DNA from 3 places in the Bacillus sp. JK106 genome. Region 1 is predicted to be linked to each of the others. Evidence: riboswitches for the same ligand, from Rfam matches in the RefSeq annotation. Region 1 holds a riboswitch; each other region holds the start of a gene.
The links. Region 1 has a riboswitch for thiamine pyrophosphate ahead of ACWJJS_RS17100 (TIR domain-containing protein). Riboswitches for the same ligand answer to the same signal wherever they lie in the genome.
Positions count from the first base shown of each region.

Region 2: linked by a shared signal. The riboswitch ahead of thiC (phosphomethylpyrimidine synthase ThiC) and the one ahead of ACWJJS_RS17100 (TIR domain-containing protein) in region 1 are both predicted to bind thiamine pyrophosphate.
Region 3: linked by a shared signal. The riboswitch ahead of tenA (thiaminase II) and the one ahead of ACWJJS_RS17100 (TIR domain-containing protein) in region 1 are both predicted to bind thiamine pyrophosphate.

Region 1 is NZ_JBSJQC010000004.1:345,739-353,473, reverse strand. It holds gene thiD (bifunctional hydroxymethylpyrimidine kinase/phosphomethylpyrimidine kinase) at 1-104, opposite strand, end outside; gene ACWJJS_RS17110 (class I SAM-dependent methyltransferase) at 119-877, opposite strand; gene ACWJJS_RS17105 (thymidylate synthase) at 874-1,884, opposite strand; gene ACWJJS_RS17100 (TIR domain-containing protein) at 1,881-2,345, opposite strand; TPP riboswitch at 2,423-2,526, opposite strand; gene ACWJJS_RS17095 (hypothetical protein) at 2,644-3,024, opposite strand; gene ACWJJS_RS17090 (dihydrodipicolinate synthase family protein) at 3,217-4,017, opposite strand; gene ACWJJS_RS17085 (DinB family protein) at 4,266-4,793, shown strand; gene ACWJJS_RS17080 (cupin domain-containing protein) at 5,052-5,585, opposite strand; gene ACWJJS_RS17075 (flavin-containing monooxygenase) at 5,933-6,970, opposite strand; gene ACWJJS_RS17070 (cation diffusion facilitator family transporter) at 7,034-7,735, opposite strand, start outside.
Region 2 is NZ_JBSJQC010000002.1:3,976-11,710, forward strand. It holds tRNA gene ACWJJS_RS05505 (tRNA-Gly) at 1-44, shown strand, start outside; tRNA gene ACWJJS_RS05510 (tRNA-Cys) at 51-121, shown strand; tRNA gene ACWJJS_RS05515 (tRNA-Leu) at 129-217, shown strand; tRNA gene ACWJJS_RS05520 (tRNA-Leu) at 464-545, shown strand; gene ACWJJS_RS05525 (hypothetical protein) at 986-1,270, shown strand; gene ACWJJS_RS05530 (Type 1 glutamine amidotransferase-like domain-containing protein) at 1,356-2,054, shown strand; TPP riboswitch at 2,104-2,214, shown strand; gene thiC (phosphomethylpyrimidine synthase ThiC) at 2,336-4,108, shown strand; gene ACWJJS_RS05540 (FAD-binding oxidoreductase) at 4,149-5,504, opposite strand; gene ACWJJS_RS05545 (FbpB family small basic protein) at 5,759-5,938, shown strand; gene ACWJJS_RS05550 (ABC transporter substrate-binding protein) at 5,941-7,659, shown strand; gene ACWJJS_RS05555 (ABC transporter permease) at 7,728-7,735, shown strand, end outside.
Region 3 is NZ_JBSJQC010000002.1:267,802-275,536, forward strand. It holds gene ACWJJS_RS06890 (RluA family pseudouridine synthase) at 1-510, shown strand, start outside; gene prpE (bis(5'-nucleosyl)-tetraphosphatase PrpE) at 543-1,292, opposite strand; gene ACWJJS_RS06900 (monovalent cation:proton antiporter family protein) at 1,520-3,364, shown strand; TPP riboswitch at 3,418-3,526, shown strand; gene tenA (thiaminase II) at 3,614-4,321, shown strand; gene tenI (thiazole tautomerase TenI) at 4,299-4,916, shown strand; gene thiO (glycine oxidase ThiO) at 4,900-6,009, shown strand; gene thiS (sulfur carrier protein ThiS) at 6,006-6,209, shown strand; gene thiG (thiazole synthase) at 6,206-6,976, shown strand; gene thiF (thiazole biosynthesis adenylyltransferase ThiF) at 6,973-7,735, shown strand, end outside.

The DNA.
Region 1 (7,735 bases):
CCATATACCTTTTGTTCCTGAAATGTTTTTAAATCCGCATGAATTCCCGCCCCTCCGGAAGGATCAGTCCCAGCAATCGAAAGCGCTTTATAAATATCCGTCAACTTACACTCCTCCTTCAGGCAGGTTTCACTGCTTTAAAAATGACAAAAGGCGGATACTCCTTTTCACATTTCCAATTATTAAATTGAAACTCTTTCTCTATGGCTTTTACATGCTCTTGGTCAATATCGTTTAACGTTGGTTCTGATAAAGTTACATTTTCAAAACCTGCATGAGTTAATAGTTTATAATACATTGACTTCGGCCAATGAAAATCATTTAAAATTAAATCTGCTTGTCCCGGAACATGGAGCCATTCATTTCTTTCTTCTCCGTAAGAATATTCTTTCCCCGGTATTCCATTGCGGAAGGTTGAAAATTCAATTCCGGTTGAATCAGGATTCGTATCGAGTATGACAAATGAAGCTCCTGGTTTTAACACACGAAAAATTTCATTTATGATACCTTTGATACGCTGGTCACTATCCGTATTAATAAAAACATAACAGGCCATTGCAGCATCAACCGAGTGATCTGGTAAGAAGGAAAGATTATCGTGTTCAATTAAATGATAGTCCACATGAGGATGTTGTCTTTTTGCCTTTGCTATATCTAACATCTTCCTTGATTCATCGACTGCGATCACATTGCAGCCTATTCTGTCAGCCAGCCTATAAGCTACCTTTCCCGGACCGCATCCGAAATCGAGCACCTTTTTAATCTCCGCTTTATCAAAAGTACGAAAAACAAACTCAAAACCTAACGTTTGTTCTAAAACGTCATTATAAGCATCGAATTTACCAGCAACACTGTCTTCTTTCCATGAAGTTTTCATTGAATTTCCTCCTTTTGCTCAATTGAGAAATAATGAGACCACTTATTCCTGACGAAATATTGATATATAGGAAGTAAACTTTGAAATAGAGAATGATCCATATCCCGTTTATATGCAATATGCTGGTATATACTGAAAAGGAAAAGAATCTGTTTCCAGTAATCAGGTAAATCGAGCATTTCAATATCGTTTTTTGTCATAGAAATGTGATCTTTCCTAAGTAATTCTTCATACTTTAAGACTGTTTCAATGGACGGCCAGTTATTTCCCTCAGGCATTTTCGGAAATTCAAATTCCGGAATATCATGGTGATTTTCAGCTTCCTCAAGCACCGTTTTCGCCCATTCATGATCTGAATCATAAATATGGATTGATCCCGCATTATGAAAATATTCTCCGACTTCTAAACGCAGTTCTCTGGCCATTAATTCCTGCATGAAGGTAAATGAGAAAAGATCACTGATCATCCCGCGAAAAGCATCATTTGCACGCATGACAGAAGACATGTATAATTCGCCTTCCCTCACAAAAAACTGCAAACCGATTGTGCAGGAAACATCTATATTTTCTGAAACGAAGAGTTCCGAAGCATCGAATATTTGAATAAATGCCCTTTTTGAATCAATATCTTCTTGTGTCAAAAGATTTTTTATTCTATTCCATTGATTTAGTTTTGCATTTCCGAATTCAAATATTTTAGGCCCATACGCAGTGCCTGTTAATGTTTTTTTATTCATTGAATATGAAGGCATTTTTTTATTGTAATAACTGATAAAATCTAAGTCGTTACTCCCCGATAAATACCATAACACTTCAGCAAAATTAAACACGATATTGGTTTTTCTTGAGGATAAATAAGTGACACGTTCTATTGGATTTTCCAGAGTCAGATGGTAGTTCAATTGTTCTCTGCTTTTTTGTCCGCGCGGTGAATTGAAAAATTCAGGGTTGTGATAGATGTCATACAGCGTTTCCGTATATGCTTCATGAAAAGTTCTCTTTCTCATTGAGATTCCGCCTTATATGCTGCAAAGATATTTTTAATGTTCTCTAATAAATCATCTGTATCTTTATAGCTGATGTACTCAACATCCGCCACTGCATTTAACCCTTGAATTAAGAAAGCATAATCCTTGTCCTTTTCTAGAAATAGCACGATCTTTTTTTTCAAGGCAGAAGCCCATCCAATTTCTATATGTGTTCCGGGAGAAGCGGGTGATCCGGGGAATGCTGCAAAAAGGTCGCAAGTGCTTATTTCATCAAAATCAATTTTAGTGCATTGAAGGGGTGTCATGAAATCTTTCCCCCACCCTTCCCGCTTGTGAGCATTATGAACCAGCCATCCTTCATTCTCAAAAAAGGAAATTAATGATTCCAGCTTTCCTCTCTCATACGTACTCATCAATCCAGTTTTCTCATCTACTAAACTTTTAAAAGGCCCTGCCAGAAAAACTTTTTTCGTCGCCACTTCATATCACCCTTTCAAAATAAATAAAGCCACTTTCCTCTATGGAAAGTGGCTTAAATATAGATAAGATAAAGAATCTCTCTAATTTTTCACTTCCCTACGCTGGTATTAACCAAATCAGGTTCAAAGGGTCAGGACGTATTGTCTCTTCTCAGCTATTAAAGCTCCCCTAGTGACTTTTTATAAATATTTACTTTAATTCTATGCTATTCCATATAAATAGTCAAACAATGACCGGCAAAAAGCGCTGCGGATATCACTGGGATTCCTCTTCAATATTGCAGCTTACCCACTAGTTTTAAAACCTTCCGGCCTCTTTTTTCCTGCCAACGAATAAGGTCACGGCCACACTCGCTGAACTGACCAAAGTCCCCAGAACGGCAGCAAGAATTGTCAAAAAGCCATGGGGAATCAGAAATCCAATCGGAATGAGGCCCGCAAACGTGAGAACGATAAAACATTGATAGACTCCGGATATGATTCTCACAACCAAGCTGCTAAAAAAGGACATGACGAATGGCGGAATGAACAAACATAAAATGATTCCGAGTGAGATCAATAAAATCATAGGCTCGTCAAAAGAAATGACACGATCGCCGGGAGACTCTTCAGCCGCCGCGAATACAGCAAATATAGACATCATCAGCGTAAGAAAAACAAGAAAAAACCTTTTCAGCAACGTTATGACTCCTTCTTATAAAAACGGGTATCCTTTTTTAATGACAATAACCAATTTATGTTATCAAATGAAATAATATGAAGTCAATTGATGAATGAATCATAATAAAGCGTGTCATTTTCTTCCGTGAAGCCGTATCACCGCCGGAATACATTCCTTTTGATTATGCCTATGATCAAAAATACACTTCACTTAACTTGATATCATAGGTGACCGGCAGCTGCCTGCTGGAATCCCAATCTTCTTATAGTGATTTTTTATATTCATGACAGTATGATGATTTGTCACTTCATCAATCAGATCGTTTATTCGATCCAGATTGATCGGTTTATTTTCTGATAAGATGCTGAAGCTTTCTCTGATTTCTTCAGGATAGACATTTCCGGCCATGCTTGACAGGCCGTTACACCCGTTACTCAGCATCTTCGGAAATTCAACGTCCCCTGCCGCAAACAAAATAAAGTGATCAGGGAACTCTGTTTGTTTATGACGCAGAACGTCTCCTCCTTCTTTCAGCCCCCTTATCCCGGGATGCCGGCTTATTAAGTCTTTAAGCGCTTTCTCACTCAGATTAAAACCGGTCCGGCCGGGGTTATTATAAAGCACAGCCTCTTTAGAGGTATGACTGAGAAGTTCGTCAACGTAATAAACGGCTTGCTGCTGTGTCGGTCTTATATAAGGAGGAAAACCAATCAATACAGAATCAATATTGGTTTTCTCAATGTGTTTCATCAGTTTGACGGCATCACTGGTTCTTACGGCTGAAACCCCGAACATCAGTTCAACATCTTCAAATTTTCGCTGATTAACATACTCAATGATCTGAAGGCGCTCATCTATGCTGAGTGAATGCTGTTCACCAGTCGTGCCGCATATGAGTAACGAATTAATACCGCTGTTTTTCAAATGTTCGACAATAGCATCAAATCCTTCTAAATATAAACTTTCATCTTCATGAAAAGGCGTAGGGATAGCAACATTAAAATTTCGCATGAGAATGTCCTCCAAGTACATATTCTTGAATATCTGCAGAGTATCATATAACACTGTCTGACATTTAAAAAGGTACAGTTTCAGATAATTCAACATGTCAGATGTAAAGGCCGACACACAAAAAAAAGCAGGCAAAGAGAGCCTGCTTCATTGCTTCATCCTATAGCGATTCATTCTTTGGATTGCTTGACAAATAAGAGTAATAAGGCAAACTAAATATAAAAATTGTACTAATGAGGCGGGGTTTTATGATTTTAGATTTAAAAGGTGAAACGCACATGGATCATCTTGTGGGAATGCTGTATTCTGCCGTTAATGAAAATTACTGCCGCTTAATATCCATTGTGTCAGACATGTCACAGCAAGAGATCGATTATAAAGGACCAAATCAAACATACAATAGTACAGCTCAGCTAATAAGACACTTAGCATATGTTGATCTCAACTGGATATTTAGAATAAAGGGTGAACCGATACCAAAGCAGCTTGAAGAGAAGTATGGACCAATGTTAGATCAGAACAATAAGATCCCTTTCATTTCCGGTGTTTCATTAAAACAAATTCTCACTGATTATGAAGAAGTATTCAGCATGTTTAAGTCTGTTTGTTATCAGCTAACTGACGATCAGCTGAATCACACAGTAGATTATGAAGCAGATAAACAAGCAACCATTCAATGGGGAATATGGCATATGGCAGACCATAATAGATATCATCAAGCTCATATTAATCAGCTTCGCAAATGGTTTGAAGAGAAACAGAAACTTGACAGTTAATGCCGCTTAGTAGGAGGAGCAAGGATAAATTTATTACAAATTCATGTTCACTGACTGCCAATCAATTAAAATGGTCAGACAAAAAACCACATTTGCTGTTGAAAAGTTGTGGAATAAAGCATCGCATCAACTGCACTATGACAAGCTGAAACGTTAATATTTTGTGTTTCAGCCATTCAATCGCTATATTTGATCATGCTGTCCCAATACGATTTTTTTTATAGTCTTTGCAGCAGCAAAGTCCTCTGGAATCCTATACTAATCTTCCGCAGCCGCTGCATCGGCCTTTGTCACATGAACTGTACCAAACGGATGGTTGGGAGGAGCGTAAATTGAATATAGTTTTAACGGCGTATTACCCGTATTAATCACATTGTGCCACGTGCCGGCAGGGACAACAATGGCATAATCATCATAGACATTTCTTCGGAAACTTAAATGATCTTTACTCTTGCCCATTTTAACTAGCCCTCGGCCTTGCTCAATCCGTAAGAATTGATCTACGTTAGGATGGATCTCCAAACCGATATCTTCTCCAATGCCAAGACTCATCAAAGTAATTTGAAAATGCTTTCCTGTCCATAGGGCCGTACGGAACGTATTGTTTTGTTTTGCGGCTTTATTGATATTCACGACAAATGGTTTTGGTCCATAATCTTTCAAGAGAAGGTTTCTATCTTCGTATGAAGGATCATAGTTATTTGGAACAGTCCAATAAACAGATCTTCCATCGCTATACATCGGTACGTTCACACAATAATAATATTGATGCGAAAAAGGTATATAATACATTTTTCATCCCCGCAATTTTAAATTTTTGTGATATTATCCTATGCGTTTTGTAATGAGAGTGTGCCACACTAAGGAATTCCCTTGTTCAGCCTAAAAGACTGAAGTTAGCAGAATCGTTTTGGCCACAAAACCCGTTTGCATAAAAAATACCAAAGGCCTGTAACTCTTGGTAACACTGTTGCAGCCGAGAAACTTAAACCTGCCCGGGGTATGCACTCACCAGTCCGACAACCAAGAGATATTGTGTTTTCTGTTCCACAAGCCGATTAAAACAGCCACAGTCACATAAATGGACGTATTCAACACAAAAAAGAGCAGTAAACCCGTAAGTTACTGCTCTCCTCAGTCTATCCACCGTTCATTTGTTTTACAATGTATTCAGCATCATTTCCTACACCTTGAAGCAGCGCCGAACCTCGCCTATGCTGCCAAGGCAAACCAATAAAGTACAATCCCTCCGCAGCTGAAACACCCCGGTGATGTATAATTCGGCCTTCCTTATCCAAAACACCTTCTATTTTCATCCACCAAAGCGGATTCTTAAAACCAGTTGCCCAAATAACATTGTTTACTTCTATTGAAGATGAGTCTTTAAAAATGATTTCATTCTGCTTTCCGGCTATGACTCTTTGTTTTAAGATGATCTTCTTCTGTCTTATTGCATGTTTTAATTCATACCCAAATATGGGGTCGCCTTTCTTTTGAATGAACTTGCCTAATATTGATGTATGACTTGCATGTAAAACTCCTAATTTATCAAACCACCAAAAAATGCTTCTTTTTCCAATCCATAAAGGAAAATAAACCGGTTTATTACTGCAAGCCAAATATGTAACTCTTTCTTTGGATAATTCAACAGCTATCTGAGCCCCGCTATTCCCGCCGCCGACTACCAGTACATTCCCAGGCTCCAGTTGTTTTGAATGTTTATATTGTGAAGAATGTAATTGACGAATATGACCGGCTACATCTTTTGATATTGATGGAATGTTAGGGGTATGAAAAGGGCCTGCGGCCACCACCAGATTCTTCGTTTGATATTCTTCCCGGTTTGTTTTTATTAAGAAATAGTTGTTTAATTTTTGGACACTTATTACTTCTGTCCGTAATTGGATCGGGATTTCAAATCTTTCAACATATTTTTTCAGATAAGCAGCAATTTCATTTTTTGAAGGGAGTCCATGCTTGTCTCCTTCAAGCTGCATTCCCGGCAAAGAGCTGTACATTCGAGAAGTAAATAAGACCAATGAGTCATACCGGTTTTTCCAGCTTTCCCCCACTTCATGACTTTTATCCAAAATGATAAACTTTTGTTCCGACTTCTTTAGATAATATCCTACTGAGATTCCTGCCTGACCGGCTCCGATTACTATCGTGTCGTACATATGAATCCCCCCTCCGGTTTTATCTTAATTGTCAGCAGACAAAGTGAGTCCCTATCTCCTCCTTTAATGATGATGATGGTCACGCGGATTCTCAGTTTGGGCCTGACAAAGAATCGTATTGTCGTGATTATGCGCAGCTGTTTCCATTTGAATGGTTACATGTGTAATGCCTTTATCTCCAAGTTCATGTTCAATTTTGCGTAAAATACTTTCACTTTCAGAAATGGTCAGCTGATCGTTAACAACAGCGTGGCAGGAAAGAGCATTCAATCCGCTTGTGATAGACCATATGTGCAAATCATGAATACTTTGAATTCCTTCTGTCTCTTCAATTGTATGAATGATGTCAGTGACATCGATATTTTCCGGAGTTCCTTCCATTAATACGTGAATGGAGTCTTTCGTCACATGGTAACCGCTTCTCAGCACAAGAATAGCCACAATGACACTGGCCGCTGGATCTGCCCAGCTCCACCCGAAGAAGATGATAAGGATCGCAGCCAGTATGGCACCTACAGATCCGAGCATGTCACTTATCACATGTAAGTAAGCTCCTCTAATGTTCAGGTTATTCTTTGTATCTCCGCCGTTCAGCATAATCCAAGCGACCAATATATTCACAGCTAACCCGATGATACTAATCGTCAGCATGCCGGTTGTTGCTACCTCCGGCGGATGAGAGAAACGTTTGATTGCTTCATAAATGATATAAAGGGAAATCAATATTAATGCAACACCGTTGATCACAGCTGCAAGAATCTCAAA
Region 2 (7,735 bases), on a different contig from region 1:
TGCCAAGGTGGGGGTCGCGGGTTCGAATCCCGTCTTCCGCTCCAAATTACGGCGGCATAGCCAAGTGGTAAGGCAGAGGTCTGCAAAACCTTTATCCCCGGTTCGAATCCGGGTGTCGCCTTTCTATTGCCGGGGTGGTGGAATTGGCAGACACACAGGACTTAAAATCCTGCGGTAGGTGACTACCGTGCCGGTTCAAGTCCGGCCCTCGGCACCAATTTAACTTTGGACGCACCATGTTAAATTGGTCATCAATTTTCACATTATAAAACATATATGAGAGTGATTTGCATATTGCAGGTCACTTTTTTTATATAATAAAAGCGTGAAGACTATCAATATAAGTTTCTTGCTTGTATCGTATATACTGCATTACCATTTGAAAAAACTTTACTAAAACCATTGACACCTTATAAAATGCATGTTATATTTATATACGTCGGTTGAACACGACGCATTACATGCCGGTGTGGCGGAATTGGCAGACGCGCACGACTCAAAATCGTGTTCCTTCTGGAGTGCCGGTTCGACCCCGGCCACCGGTATACAAAGGCTTCTACATATTGTAGAAGCCTTTTTTTTGTATGAAAATATCCTCCAAGGCTTGTGAAAACATGATACCTGCAGCAGGAGGAGCTGGATTCGGCGCACCGTGCTTATATTAAGGAAACACCGATTCGGCCGTGGAGTTTAATCTTTCCGATCGGCTGCTTTTGCTATTAACACTGTTTCTCAGCTGGTGGGGCGGCCATTCAAAAGCGATATGCTTGAGGTCATGTTAATCGCATTATTGGCAGCGGTTATTGCAGCATTAGCTCTTTTTATGTTTCAGCGCTTTCCTGCAGGCGAGCTTGTTACCCATTTTATTAAGGGCGGAAACGAATTGGTCAACGTTATTATTATGTTATCGCTGATTTGAGCCGTAACAGCAGTAGCTGAAAATCTGGGATTCTCGAAATATGTTACTTCTCATTTAACATCATGGATCCCTCATATGTTTATTGCGCCGTCTCTTTTTATACTGGGGGCTGTTATATCCTATTTTATCGGGTCATCCTGGGGGACTTGGGACGCTGGCGGTTCAGTTACATACCAGCTTATTATTAGCGATCGGGGCCGTGTTTGCGAGCGGAACATTTGGTTTGCTTCTCCCCTCAGTGATAATACGGTGTTGGGGATCAATGTTGTGAAGTATGCCCGTTCGAAGCTTGTTCCGGCGATTATCGCCGCGGGGATCTCCGTTATGTTATACGGTGCGTATTTCAGATAATAAATACTTTTTGAAGGCGTTATCCGAAATTGGGATAACGCCTTTTTAATGAGCTGTTATACTTGAGAAAAAAGAGGTGATGACATTGAAGCAGATTATTACAATGGGCGGCGGGGGGTTTTCAATGGAGCCGGATCATCTTGTGCTGGATCAGTATATTTTAGAGCAGTCGGCGCGGTCAAAGCCGAAAGTTTGTTTTTTGCCGACGGCAAGCGGAGATTCGGAGAATTATATCAGCAGGTTTTATCAGGCCTTTCAAAAGCTGTGGTGTGAGCCGGATCACTTGTCGCTGTTTAAACCGCCGGGTTCTGATCTCAGATCCTTTCTCATGAAGAAAGATATTATATATGTCGGCGGCGGAAATACGCGCAATATGCTTGTCTTATGGAAAGAGTGGGGGCTTGACCTTATTCTTCGTGAAGCTTGGGAAAACAGCATCATCTTGGCGGGTCTCAGCGCCGGAGCGATTTGCTGGTATGAAGAAGGAGTGACGGATTCAGCGGGGGATTTGCGAGAGTTAAGAGCTTTAGGATTTTTGCCGGGCAGCTTTTGTCCGCACTATGACGGAGAAGCGGAGCGCCGGCCGGTGTATCACCGCCTGATTTCCGAAAAGAAACTCAGGGCGGGCTATGCCGCTGATGACGGCGCTGCGCTTCATTATAAAGACGGTCAGCTGTTCCGGGCTGTCTCTTCCCGGGAAACCGCAAAGGGTTATCGGGTTTTTAATACCGAAGAAGGCGTTCGGGAAACAGAGCTTATGACCGTCCCGTTATCTGAATTTTGATAATATGCTTTTTTTTGTACACAACTTATGTTACGATGAGAGCGAAATCAATAGTTACTGGGGGTGCCCGTCTGAGCGGGCTGAGAGAGAAGCGGCGGCTTCTTAACCCTTTGGACCTGATCTGGTTCGTACCAGCGTGGGGAAGTAAAGGTTTTATTATTGTTGATGAAAACAATAATAGTTTCTTTCTGACTGCAAAACCGGGTTCTTCTTTGAACCCGGTTTTTTTGTGCTGGTGCTGAGCTTGGTTCTGTTATTCAAATGATAAAGGAGAGATTTGTATGCAAAATCAATCAGTACAGCAAGCGAACATTTCCATTATGTCGAGCTTTTCCGGCAGTAAAAAGGTTTATGCAGAAGGTTCTTCGCCCGACATACGAGTGCCGATGCGGGAAATCAGCCTTAGTCCGACAACGGGGGCGTTCGGGGAAGAGGAGAATGCGCCGGTCCGTGTTTATGATACGAGCGGATCGTATACAGACCCGGATGTACAGATTGATATTCATGAAGGTCTGGGGGCGCTCCGCACAAAGTGGATTACCGGGCGTGGAGATGTAGAAGAATATAACGGCCGGACCGTGAGACCTGAAGACAACGGCTATAAAAAAGAGGGCCGTGCCGCCGAATACCCCGGCCTGCAGCGGAAACCGCTTCGGGCCAAGCCGGGGAAAAATGTAACACAATTGCATTATGCGAGAAAAGGCATCATTACGCCGGAAATGGAGTTTATCGCAATTCGCGAGCATGTGTCTCCCGAATTTGTCAGAGACGAGGTAGCCAGCGGCCGGGCGATTATTCCTTCTAACGTCAACCACCCGGAAAGCGAGCCGATGATTATCGGCCGGAATTTTCATGTGAAAATTAATGCCAATATCGGCAACTCGGCTGTTACATCTTCTATCGAAGAAGAAGTCGAAAAAATGACGTGGGCGATTCGCTGGGGCGCCGATACGATGATGGACTTATCCACGGGAAAAGACATTCATACGACGCGTGAATGGATTATCCGCAACTGCCCCGTGCCTGTGGGGACGGTGCCGATTTATCAGGCGCTTGAAAAAGTTAATGGCATTGCCGAGGATTTAACGTGGGACATTTATCGTGACACATTGATTGAGCAGGCGGAGCAGGGCGTGGATTATTTCACCATCCATGCCGGCGTATTGCTTCGTTACGTCCCGTTAACGGCCAAACGCACGACGGGAATCGTATCCCGCGGCGGGGCGATTATGGCGCAATGGTGCCTGGCTCATCATCAGGAAAGCTTTCTGTACACGCATTTTGAAGAAATTTGTGAAATCATGAAGACCTATGATATCGCTTTTTCACTTGGTGACGGGCTTCGTCCGGGTTCGATTGCGGATGCCAATGATGAAGCGCAGTTTGCGGAATTGGAGACTCTCGGAGAATTGACGGAGATTGCGTGGAAGCACGATGTGCAAGTGATGATCGAAGGACCGGGTCATGTGCCGATGCATAAAATTAAGGAAAACATGGACAAGCAGCTGGAAATTTGTAAAGAGGCGCCTTTTTACACGCTCGGCCCATTAACGACGGATATCGCTCCGGGCTATGACCACATTACTTCAGCGATCGGCGCGGCGATGATCGGCTGGTACGGGACGGCGATGCTTTGCTATGTCACGCCGAAGGAGCATTTGGGGCTGCCGAATCGTGATGATGTAAGAGAAGGCGTCATTACGTACAAAATCGCGGCACATGCCGCAGACCTTGCTAAAGGGCATCCGGGTGCACAGATCCGTGACGATGCTCTGTCTAAGGCGCGGTTTGAATTCCGTTGGCGTGATCAATTTCATTTGTCACTTGATCCTGAAAGAGCAATGGAATATCATGATGAAACACTGCCGGCTGAAGGCGCAAAAACGGCTCACTTCTGTTCGATGTGCGGCCCGAAGTTCTGCAGCATGAGAATTTCTCAGGATATTCGTGATTATGCGAAGGAAAACGGACTTACTGAAGACGAGGCCGTCAATGAAGGGCTGAAAGAAAAAGCAAAAGAGTTTGCAGAGAAGGGAAGCCGCTTATATCAATAAAAGAAAAGATGAAGATGGAGTGTGTCCATCTTCATCTTTTTTAGAAAAACGGTGAACGGCGAAGCGGCGGAATGCTCTGCTCGAAGCGGAATATATTTTCCGGATCATATTTCGTTTTGATTTGACGGAGGCGGTGAACATTTTCTCCGTAATACGTTTGCAGCCAGTTTCTGATTTCTCTATCAGGCCAATTCACATAATCTCCCATCGTTTCTCTTGATAGGGACGTTCTCAGTCCTTCGATCCAGCGGACATTTTGTCTTTCTTCTTCAGCAGATGTCCAAGTTGTAATATATTCTTGGGCAATGATTGCGTTGCGATAGTAGAATGCCGTTTGGTCCGGAGCGATCCGTCCGGCCGCCCCGCCGAGAGATTGCTGCCAGACACTGGCGTTTTCGTTCGGAGCGTGCTCTAAATAGCGCTTTAAAGTGGATATTGCGCGTGTTGATAATGGTTTTTCAATAAAGGATCCTGACCGCTTCATCTTTTGCGGCTGATTGCCTCCCGGGCTGTTAAAAAAGGCTGCCGCTTTAATAAATGGCACTGTCTTGACCATGCCGCTTGTCGGTTTTCCCGCTTTCATTAACGGAGCCAGCAGTTCTTTCAGCTCCTCTTTTGTCCCGGTAAATTGACCGAGCGCTTCTATGCGGTTGACTTCCTTAGGCCAAAACTGAATTGATGAGGTAAGCCGGTTGTCTGTAAATGGAGCCCAGCGCTGCCACGTGTTAAATACTTCCTCAAAATCATTCCAGCCCCAAGTGACAGAAAAAACAGACACGCACGAGATCGGCACGGCTTTAAACATCATGGATGTGACAATGCCGAAGTTGCCTCCCCCTCCGCCCTGAGATGCCCAAAATAGATCAGAGTGCTTTGAGCGGTTGACCGTGATCAAGTCAGCACCCGCTTTTTCGTCCGCTATGATCATTTCGAGCTGGAGGAGACGATCGCAAGTCAGTCCGGCAGTCCTTGTTAAATATCCGATTCCTCCCCCGAGCGTCAGCCCCGTGATTCCCACATTCGCAATGGTTCCCGCAGGAAGGGTCAAGCCGTACCGCCAGAGTGTCCGGTAGACTTCCCCCAATTCGGCTCCCGCTTCAATCGAGACCAGCCGCTTATCCTCATTTACTCTTATTTTCTTCATTTCACTGAGATCAATGACTAGTCCGTCATTTAGCAGAGAAAAATTTTCGTAGCTGTGTCTTCCGCCTCTGATACGGAAAGGCACATTGTTCTCACGCGCCCATCTCACCGCATTGAGGGCGTCATGTTTGTTTTGACAAAACACAATGATGTCTGGATATCTTTGCAGGCTTAAATTGATATTGGTTCTTGCAGCATTATAGTCCGGGTCATCTTTTTTGACGATGCGACCGGTCAATGTTGTCTTTTCCACATTCTCACTCACTTTCACTTGTAATCTGCTATGTTTTCTAGCATATGCGGAAAAATGAGAGAGTGTATGAGGAAAACCCCCGGAAGGACACGATATTTTAAATTATAGTTGACAGGTAGGGATTGTATGAATTAACATAATCATTACATATTTCCAAACGATGGCTGATCGGATCACCGAAGGCTCTTATCTATTAAACAGATAAGGGCCTTTTTTGCGTGAAAGTCATTAAATGAAAAGCGGAGGGATGAAAAGTGGCGTTAAAAAAGGTATCACATGTGCGCAAAAAGAGCAAAAAACGGAAAAAGTACAGAAAACACACATTGAATTTCGAACTGCTTGTAGAGAAAAACAAACGGGAGATTATGAGAAATGAGGAACAGATGGAGCAGATTTATATAAAGATAGATGAAAAGCATGCGGGGGTTCGATAAAGATGAAGGGAAAATGGAGGATAAAAACAACGGTACTCGCGCTGTCGGTATCCATCATGTTATCAGGGTGCGCGTTAGGGAGTTCCGGGGAAGAACCGTCATCTGCGGCTGATAAAAAGGAAGAAACACGTATCGCCCATGTCAAGACAAAGGAATTTAAAGCTTCTCATCCGGCGGCGATTCCCGCTAAATCGAAAGCCAGAACTGACACTTTTGTTGCTGGGATTTCCGCGCCGGGCGGCGTGTTTCTGCCGTACTTCTACGAAAACGGCTGGGATGGAAATGCGACAGATCCTATTTTTGAACCGTTAGTCAAACTGGATAAAACGGGGAAGCCTGCTCCGGCTCTTGCGGAAAGCTGGAAAATTTCCAAAGATCAGCTAACATACACGTTCCGTTTAAGAAAAAATCTCGTTTTCAGCGACGGTTCACCGTTGACCGCAAAGGATGCCGCATTCACTTTAACACTGCTGCATGATCCTGCATACGCGGGCTATGAAGATATCACCACGGCTTATATTAAAGGCGGTAAGGCTTACAAAGAAGGAAAGGCAAAGACGATAGAGGGCATTCGCGTCCTTGATGACAGAACCATTCAAATTACGACTGAGAAAGTCAGTGCGAAGTCGCTGCTTCTTTTGGGCGGGCAGGTGCTGTCAGAAGCTTACTACGGGAAGAAATATCAATTCGGCAAACTGGACTATTTAAAAGAGCTTTATGCCAAACCGCTCGGAGCGGGACCTTACCAATTTACAGAATACCTTCCGGGACAGGAAATACGCTATCAGGCTAATGAACACTATTATGCCGGAAAACCGAAAACGGAAAAGCTGATTTATAAAATTATCGATCCGTCAACTTCCCTTCAGCTGTTTGAAACGGGTGACCTTGATTACGCTTCTTTCTCACCTGATGATGATACGGTTCAGCATTTAAAAAGTCTCGGTTTTGCCAATATAAGCGTATCTGTCGTGAATGATTACGGGCTTGTATACGTCAATCACAAGCGTCCGCCTTTTCAAGATAAGAAAGTGTCCCAGGCGCTTATTTACGGACTTGACCGTCAAAAAATCGTCGATGTCCGCTTTAAACGCTACGGAGAGGTCGCGAATGTTCCGGTGTCTCCGGTTTCGTGGGCTTATGATGACAAGGGTGTCAATCGGTACGCGTTTAACCCTGAAAAAGCCAAAAAGCTTCTTGATGAAGCAGGCTGGAAAACGGGCAAAGACGGTGTACGTGAAAAAAACGGCAAAAAGCTTGAAATCAGCTATTACACATCTAAAGCGGATGATGATTTCATCCCGATAGCGAAAGAAAATTATGCGGACATCGGAATCTCATTAAAACCGGAAGTGATGGATTTTAATACAGAAGTAGCGAAAATCAATGACAAACAATATGACCTTGCCGCCGTTTCCACCTCGCAGATTCTTGATCCGAATGACACGGTGGAAAAGCTGGCTTCCGGCCATCCCAATAATGTGACGGGGTATTCCAATCCGAAAGCGGACCGGCTGATAGAGAAAGGAGCCGGCACGCTTGATATCAGCGAAAGAAAAGAGATTTATCACCAGCTGTACCGGGAGCTCGGGGAAAACCCGCCTTACATTCTGATTCATTACCGTCAGAGCGCAAGGGCGGTCAGCGGAAAAATAAAAGGGCTTGAGCCTGACAATTATTCTGGAATCAGTTCAAGTCTCTCAAATGTCTCAATTCGATAGAACGGTTGGGCAAAATACCCGATGCATCCTGGGGATTTTGCCCTTTCAGCGGAAAGGAGGGGCTTTTTATGAAACG
Region 3 (7,735 bases), on a different contig from region 1:
ACGGTTCATCTTGTCACCCGCCTTGACAGGGATACATCGGGGGCGATGCTCATCGCCAAACATCGGCTTTCCCATTCTCTTTTGTCGGCAGCGCAGAAAAAGGGGCTTGTCAGCAGGCGGTATCTCGCTGTCGTACACGGGATCATGCTGCAGAAGGAAGGAACGGTGGACGCGCCCATCGGAAGAAAACACGACAGTATTATTGAGCGGATGGTAACGCCGGATGGACAACGAGCGGTGACGCATTTTCAAACGGAAAAAGCGGGACATGCGTTTACGCTTGCAGCCCTGCGGCTGGAAACGGGGCGGACGCATCAAATCCGGGTGCACATGAGCTACCTCGGCCATCCGTTAGTCGGTGATACACTGTACGGCGGAAAAAATGAGGGAATTGCCCGGCAGGCTCTTCACAGTGAGCGGCTTTCATTCGTACACCCCATGACCGGAGAAACGCTCGTTTTTCACGCCCCGGTGCCTGACGATATGAAAACATTAATTGAACACATGTAAAGCCCGAACCGTTTATCGGTTTCGGGCTTTTTTCATGCCTGCCTGCCGTGATCCTCGCGAAATCGTGAAGCATCATAGGGCATTGAGCTTTCCACAGAGACGGTTTCATGCTCCGGAAAACGAAAGCCTGTCAGCTGATTGCCGAAGACGCACCCTGTATCAATGTTGATCGTACGGTTGACGATCCGGGGGCGTTTTACCGGGGTATGGCCGTACACAACCCACGCTTTACCTTCATAGTCGGCAGCCCAGTCTCTTCTGACGGGTCTGCCGTCGGGATGCGTTTCACCCGTAATATCGCCGTACAGAACAAATTCTTTTACCTTACGCGAGTATTTACCGATATCGTCAGCTTTTATGCCGGCGTGAGCGACAACGAGATCGCCATTATGTAAAATATCATAAAGCGGCGCTGACTCATATAATCGGATAAATTGTCCGGAGACTTCCGTTCTGTCGGCGGGAGACAGCTCTTTCAGTTCGGCTGCCGTCGTTTCCAGTCCGTGCATCACTTTTACGGGGTTTCCTTTTAAGTAACGATACAGTTTGTTGCAATGATTTCCCGGGACATAACGGACGGCTCCTTTTTCATATGCTTTTGCCACAAAACGCATCACTTCTACGGATTTTGGGCCTCTGTCCGTTAAATCCCCCGCAAAGACAAGCGTTCTGCCTTCAGAATGGACGGGCGTTCCGTCTTTCACTTCATATCCGAGCTTTTGCATTAAGGCGATCATTTCGTCATAACATCCGTGTATATCGCTGATGATGTCGTAAGCCATTCGTGTCAGCCTCCTTATTAACGGTTTTTTATTTATTATGGGGCTAATTCCTATACCTAATTACGCTGTTTTTGCACAAATTAAAAAAGAATTAAAGAAATAAAGCCTTATCACTTTTTTTTCGCGTTCAGCCTTGTTAGAATATGCGTTATGTTTTTAAAAAAAAGTAAGGTTTCGCCCGCTTAAAGCGGGCTTTTATAACCCTTGTTTTAAGGAGGTATTTACAAATGGAACACACATCAGTCGCATCTTTAGTCGTCGTTTTGATCGTCGCTTTTTTGACGCCGCTCCTTTTACATCGGTTTAAGCTCAGCATCCCCGTCGTCGTCGCGGAGATCATCATGGGGCTTATTATCGGAAAAAGCGGCCTGAATCTTGTCGTTCAGGGAGACACGTGGCTGGAGACGCTGTCTGTTCTCGGCTTTATCTTTTTAATGTTTTTAAGCGGCTTGGAAATTGATTTTTCTTCATTTGAGAAAGGGAAGAAAAAACAATTCCTTCCGAACGGCAAGGAAGCGCCCAACACGTTTTCTGCCGCACTGATTATCTTTTTCGGCATCTTTATTTTATCATTGCTGCTGTCCTATGCCTTTGTATTAGCCGGTTTTATACAAAACGCATTTTTAATGACGCTTATTATTTCGACGATATCACTCGGTGTGGTGGTCCCGACTTTAAAAGAAGAACGGATCATGAACTCCAATATCGGCCAGATTATCCTGCTTGTCGCCGTTATCGCGGACTTGGCTACAATGATTCTGCTCGCTTTCTTCTCTTCTCTTTACGGAGAAGACAGCGGAAATATGTGGCTTCTGTTGATTCTCTTTGCCGCGGGGGTCGTGCTGTATTTCTTCGGCAGGATCTTTAAACATCGTTCATTTGTGCAGTCGATGTCTAAAGGCACTGTGCAGATCGGCACGAGAGCCATTTTCACACTGATTATCGTGCTTGTCGCTTTATCGGAATCTCTCGGGGCGGAAAATATTCTCGGCGCGTTTTTGGCAGGCGTTCTGGTATCGCTTCTGTCTCCGAATAAAGAAATGGTGGAACAGCTGGATTCCTTCGGCTACGGGTTTTTAATTCCGATCTTTTTCGTCATGGTCGGGGTGAAATTGGACATTTGGACGCTTTTCCAAGATCCGAAAACATTAACGATGATTCCGCTTCTTCTGCTTGCGCTGTTTATCAGCAAAATGTTCCCGGTGTTTTATTTAAAGAAATGGTACGACAAAAGAACCGTGTTTGCTTCGGGCTTTTTGCTGACGTCCACGCTGTCGCTTGTTATCGCGGCGGCTACGATCGGAGAAAGGCTCCACATTATCAGCGCCAATATGTCCGGCGCGCTGACTTTAGTTGCGGTTATTGCCAGCATCATCACGCCGATCGGCTTTAAGAAATTATTCAAACGGCAAAGCGCGCCGCAGGAAAAAAAGCGCATTACATTTATCGGCGCCAATCAAATGACGCTCCCGGTTACGCTGGAATTGCCAGAGGAGGAATATGAAGTACGGGTCGTCCATGTGTATCAGGAAAATGCCGGGGAAACGCTTGCGGAATCCGTTTTTTCAGTTGACACGATTTCTGATTACGAGCCCGGCACGCTTGAGTCGCACGGTATTTTTAAAACGGATATTCTTGTCGTGGCGACGGGAAATGAAGATGTGAACGCTGAAATCGCCTTACTAGCGAAAGAGAAAGGGACTGAGCGTATCATCGCAAGCGTCGGCTCGGTTGAGCATGAAACAAAACTGAAAGAAGAGGGCATCAGTATTTTTTCTATCCTTATGTCTACAAAAACGCTGCTGCGCGCGTTAATTGAGGCGCCGGGCGTGATGAGCCTCCTGACGAATGAGGAGTCTTCGTTATATCAGATCAATCTGGAAAACCCGGCGTATAACGGCATCATTCTGCGGGAATTTCCGCTGATGGGCGATGTGATTTTCGTCCGGATTTTCAGAGGTGTGGACAGCATCGTTCCGCACGGAGACACGCGGCTGAAAACAGGAGACCGTCTCATCGTCACGGGCTCGCGCAACTACGTGTCGGAACTGAGAAAAATCCTTGAAGCTTGACCAAATTGCAATTCGTGATAATATAGAAGGCATAACAAATAAATCATTAATCGTATGACCACTAGGGGTGTCCTTCATAAGGGCTGAGATAAAAGTGAGACTTTTAGACCCTCATAACTTGAACAGGTTCAGACCTGCGTAGGGAAGTGGAGCGGTATTTTTTTGGGGTTCCTTTTATCCATTTAAATTCCAAACCACTTTTCCGATGCGGGAAAGTGGTTTTTTTATTTTATCAGGGGGGAAGACATGATGACATTTTCTGAAGAATGCAGACAGGCGGCTGCCGAATGGTGGGACGGAAGTTTTGTTCATCCGTTTGTAACGGGAATCGGTGACGGAAGCCTGCCGATTGACCGTTTCAGCTATTACGTGCTGCAAGATTCCTACTATTTGACGCATTTTGCAAAAGTTCAGGCGTTCGGCGCCGCATATGCCGAAGACTTGTTTACGACGGGCAGGATGGCGGGCCACGCTCAAGGGACATATGAAGCGGAAATGGCGCTGCACCGCGAGTTTACGGAGCTTTTAGGAATTACGGAAGAAGAGCGTGCGGCATTTAAACCGGCACCGACCGCCTATTCTTATACGTCTCATATGTACAGATCGGTGATGAGCGGCAATTTTGGAGAAATATTAGCTGCGCTTCTGCCCTGTTATTGGCTTTATTATGAAGTCGGCGAACACTTAAAAGAGTGCAAACCGGAGCATCCGATTTATGAAAAATGGGTCGGTACATACGGCGGAGACTGGTTCAGACAGCAGGTCGAAGAACAGATCAGCCGTTTTGATGAGATTGCTGAAAACAGCACAGAGGAAATCCGTGCAAAAATGAAAGAGAATTTTGTGATTTCAAGCTATTATGAATATCAATTTTGGGGAATGGCTTATCAAAAAGAAGGCTGGTCCGAGAAGGACGGAAAAGAGGTGGAATCCTTTGGAGCTGCACGCGGTAACTGATAATCGCAAACCCGTTGCCGAGCTGGCCGAGGATATTCTATCGATTCAGCGCGAAGTGAGCTTTATCCATATCCGTGAGCGGGATAAAACAGCGGGAGAGATCATGCAGCTTTTGTCCCTTTTGAAAAAGGGCGGTGCGGATAAGGACAAATTGATCATCAATGACAGGGCGGATATCGCGCTTTTTGCCAACATACACCGTGTTCAGCTTCCGTCCCGCAGCTTTTCCGTAAAACAGGTGCGAAGCAGATTTCCCCATCTTCATATCGGACGTTCGGTTCATTCGCTGGAAGAAGCCATCCAAGCTGAAAAGGAAGATGCGGATTATGTGGTGTTCGGCCATATATTTGAAACCGAATGTAAACAAGGACTTGAAGCAAGAGGCATCAGCCTGCTTTCAGAGATCAAACGCACGCTTTCCATCCCCGTTATCGCAATCGGCGGAATGACACTGCAGACGATCGGACACACAAAGCAGGCGAAGCCGGACGGAATTGCCGTCATGTCAGGCATTTTCTCAGCTGAAAATCCTGAGGAGGCGGCAAAACGGTATGCACGCGCGGTAAGGGAGGCCGATTATGAAGAAACACTATGATACGGCGGTGATCGGCGGCGGAATTATCGGGTGCGCCATTTCTTATGAGCTGGCGAAGACGCAGCAGAACGTTGTCTTGTTTGAAGGCGGAGAAGTCGGCCGAAAAACGACAAGCGCTGCCGCGGGAATGCTGGGCGCTCATGCGGAATGTGAAAAACGGGATGCGTTTTTTGATTTTGCCATGCACAGTCAAAGGCTGTATGAAGCGGCGGGGCAAGAGCTTGAGGAAGTTTGCGGCATTGACATCAGGCGCCATAACGGCGGAATGCTTAAACTGGCGTATACCGAAGAAGATATCGCCCGTTTACGGAAGATGGATGATCTGCCTTCCGTCACTTGGCTTTCAGCGGAAGATGCCCTTGAAAAAGAGCCTTACGCTTCAAAAGACATTCTCGGCGCCAGTTTTATAAAAGACGATGTCCATGTCGAACCGTACTATGTTTGCAAAGCGTATGCAAAAGGGGCGCGGCGCTATGGCGCTCACATATATGAGCATACACAAGCCACCTCCGTAAAACGGGTGAACGGAGAATACTGCATCACAACGTCCGGCGGGGATGTTTATGCTGACAAAGTCGCAGTTGCAAGCGGTGTATGGAGCGGCCGGTTTTTCAGCCAGCTCGGCTTGGGACAGCCTTTTTTTCCTGTGAAAGGAGAATGCCTTTCCGTGTGGAATGACGATACCCCGCTGACCAAAACCCTTTACCATGATCATTGTTATGTCGTCCCGAGAAAAAGCGGCCGGCTTGTCATCGGCGCCACGATGAAACAGGGTGACTGGAGCGATACGCCTGACATCGGAGGAATTGAGGCCGTCATTGCAAAAGCGAAAACCATGCTTCCCGCCATCGAACATATGAAAATAGACCGGTTTTGGGCGGGGCTCAGGCCGGGAACAAGAGACGGCAAGCCGTTTATCGGGCAACACCCTGAAGACAGCGGCATCATCTTCGCCGCCGGCCATTTTCGGAACGGCATCCTGTTGGCGCCGGCAACGGCTGAAATGGTGCGGGATATGATCATGGAAAGACAGATTAAACAGGAATGGGAAGAAGCGTTTCGAATCGATCGCAAGGAGGCTGTTCATATATGATCCTTCAGCTGAACGGAAAACAAATTGATTGGAATCGAAAAGAGGGGACGGTTCAGGATTTGCTTGAATTGTACCAGCTTGACCAAAGAATCGTAGTTGTGGAGAGAAATAAAGAAATCATTGAAAAAAAGAATTATGAAAATACAAGTTTGTGTGACCGCGATGTCATAGAAATTGTCCATTTTGTAGGAGGCGGATGAGGATGTTAACAATAGGCGGAAAACAGTTTCGGTCAAGATTGCTGTTAGGAACGGGAAAATATCCGAGTTTTGAGATTCAGAAAGAGGCGGTGGCCGTCTCGGAATCAGATATTTTAACCTTTGCGGTGCGGCGGATGAACATCTTTGAAGAGTCTCAGCCTAACTTTCTCGAACAGCTTGATTTGTCTAAATACACGCTTCTGCCGAATACGGCCGGCGCCGCAACGGCTGAAGAGGCGGTCCGAATCGCAAGGCTTGCCAAAGCTTCAGGGCTTTGTGACATGATAAAAGTAGAAGTCATCGGATGCAGCCGGTCACTTTTGCCTGATCCGGTTGAAACGCTGAAAGCATCAGAACAGCTGCTCGAAGAGGGATTTATCGTGCTTCCGTATACGTCGGATGATGTCGTGCTCGCAAGACGTCTTGAGGAGCTCGGGGTGCATGCCATTATGCCGGGCGCTTCGCCGATCGGTTCCGGTCAGGGAATTTTAAATCCGCTGAATCTTTCTTTTATCATTGAACAGGCGAAGGTGCCGGTCATTGTCGATGCCGGCGTCGGATCTTCAAAAGACGCCGCCTACGCGATGGAGCTCGGGGCTGACGGCGTGCTGTTAAATACCGCTGTGTCAGGCGCAGATGATCCGGTCAAAATGGCCAGGGCGATGAAGCTTGCCGTAGAAGCGGGCCGTCTTTCTTATGAAGCCGGGAGAATTCCGGTGAAAGATTACGGAACTGCAAGCAGTCCGCGAGACGGTCTTCCGGTATGACGGACAGATATTCCAGACAGGAGCTGTTTCAGCCGATCGGTCCCACCGGCCAAGAGAAGCTCCGGTCGTCTCATGCCGTGATTATCGGCGCGGGTGCGCTTGGGACGGCAAGTGCGGAGATGCTTGTCAGAGCAGGGGTCGGGAAGGTAACGATCGCTGACAGAGATTATGTGGAGTGGAGTAATCTCCAGCGCCAGCAGCTTTATACCGAAGACGATGTCAGACAGGAAATGCCGAAAGCCGCGGCGGCTGAAAAACGGCTTCGGTCTATAAATAGCGATGTAGAGGTCGAGGGATTTGTCATGGATGTCACTGCGGAAAATGCACCCGGATTGATTCGTGACGCCTCCCTCATCGTGGATGCCGCCGACAACTTTGAAACGAGACTGATTGTGAACGATGCGGCTGTGCAGAAAGGGATTCCCTTTCTGTACGGCGCCTGTGTCGGCAGCTACGGGCTCTCTTTTACCGTCATTCCCGGTGTCACGCCGTGCCTTCACTGTCTGCTTGAGACATTGCCTTTAGGCGGTATGACATGCGATACGGCGGGAATCATCAGCCCGGCTGTATTGCAGACGGCCGTTTTTCAGGCAGCAGATGCGCTGAAGCTGTTAACGGGCGGATCTATCGAGCATGTTCTCCGTTCCTTTGATTTATGGAAAAATGAACGGTCAGAAATAAACGTCGCCCGTCTTAAGTCGGCTGATTGTCCAAGCTGCGGCACAAACGATTTTCCGTTTTTATCCTATGAAAATCAGA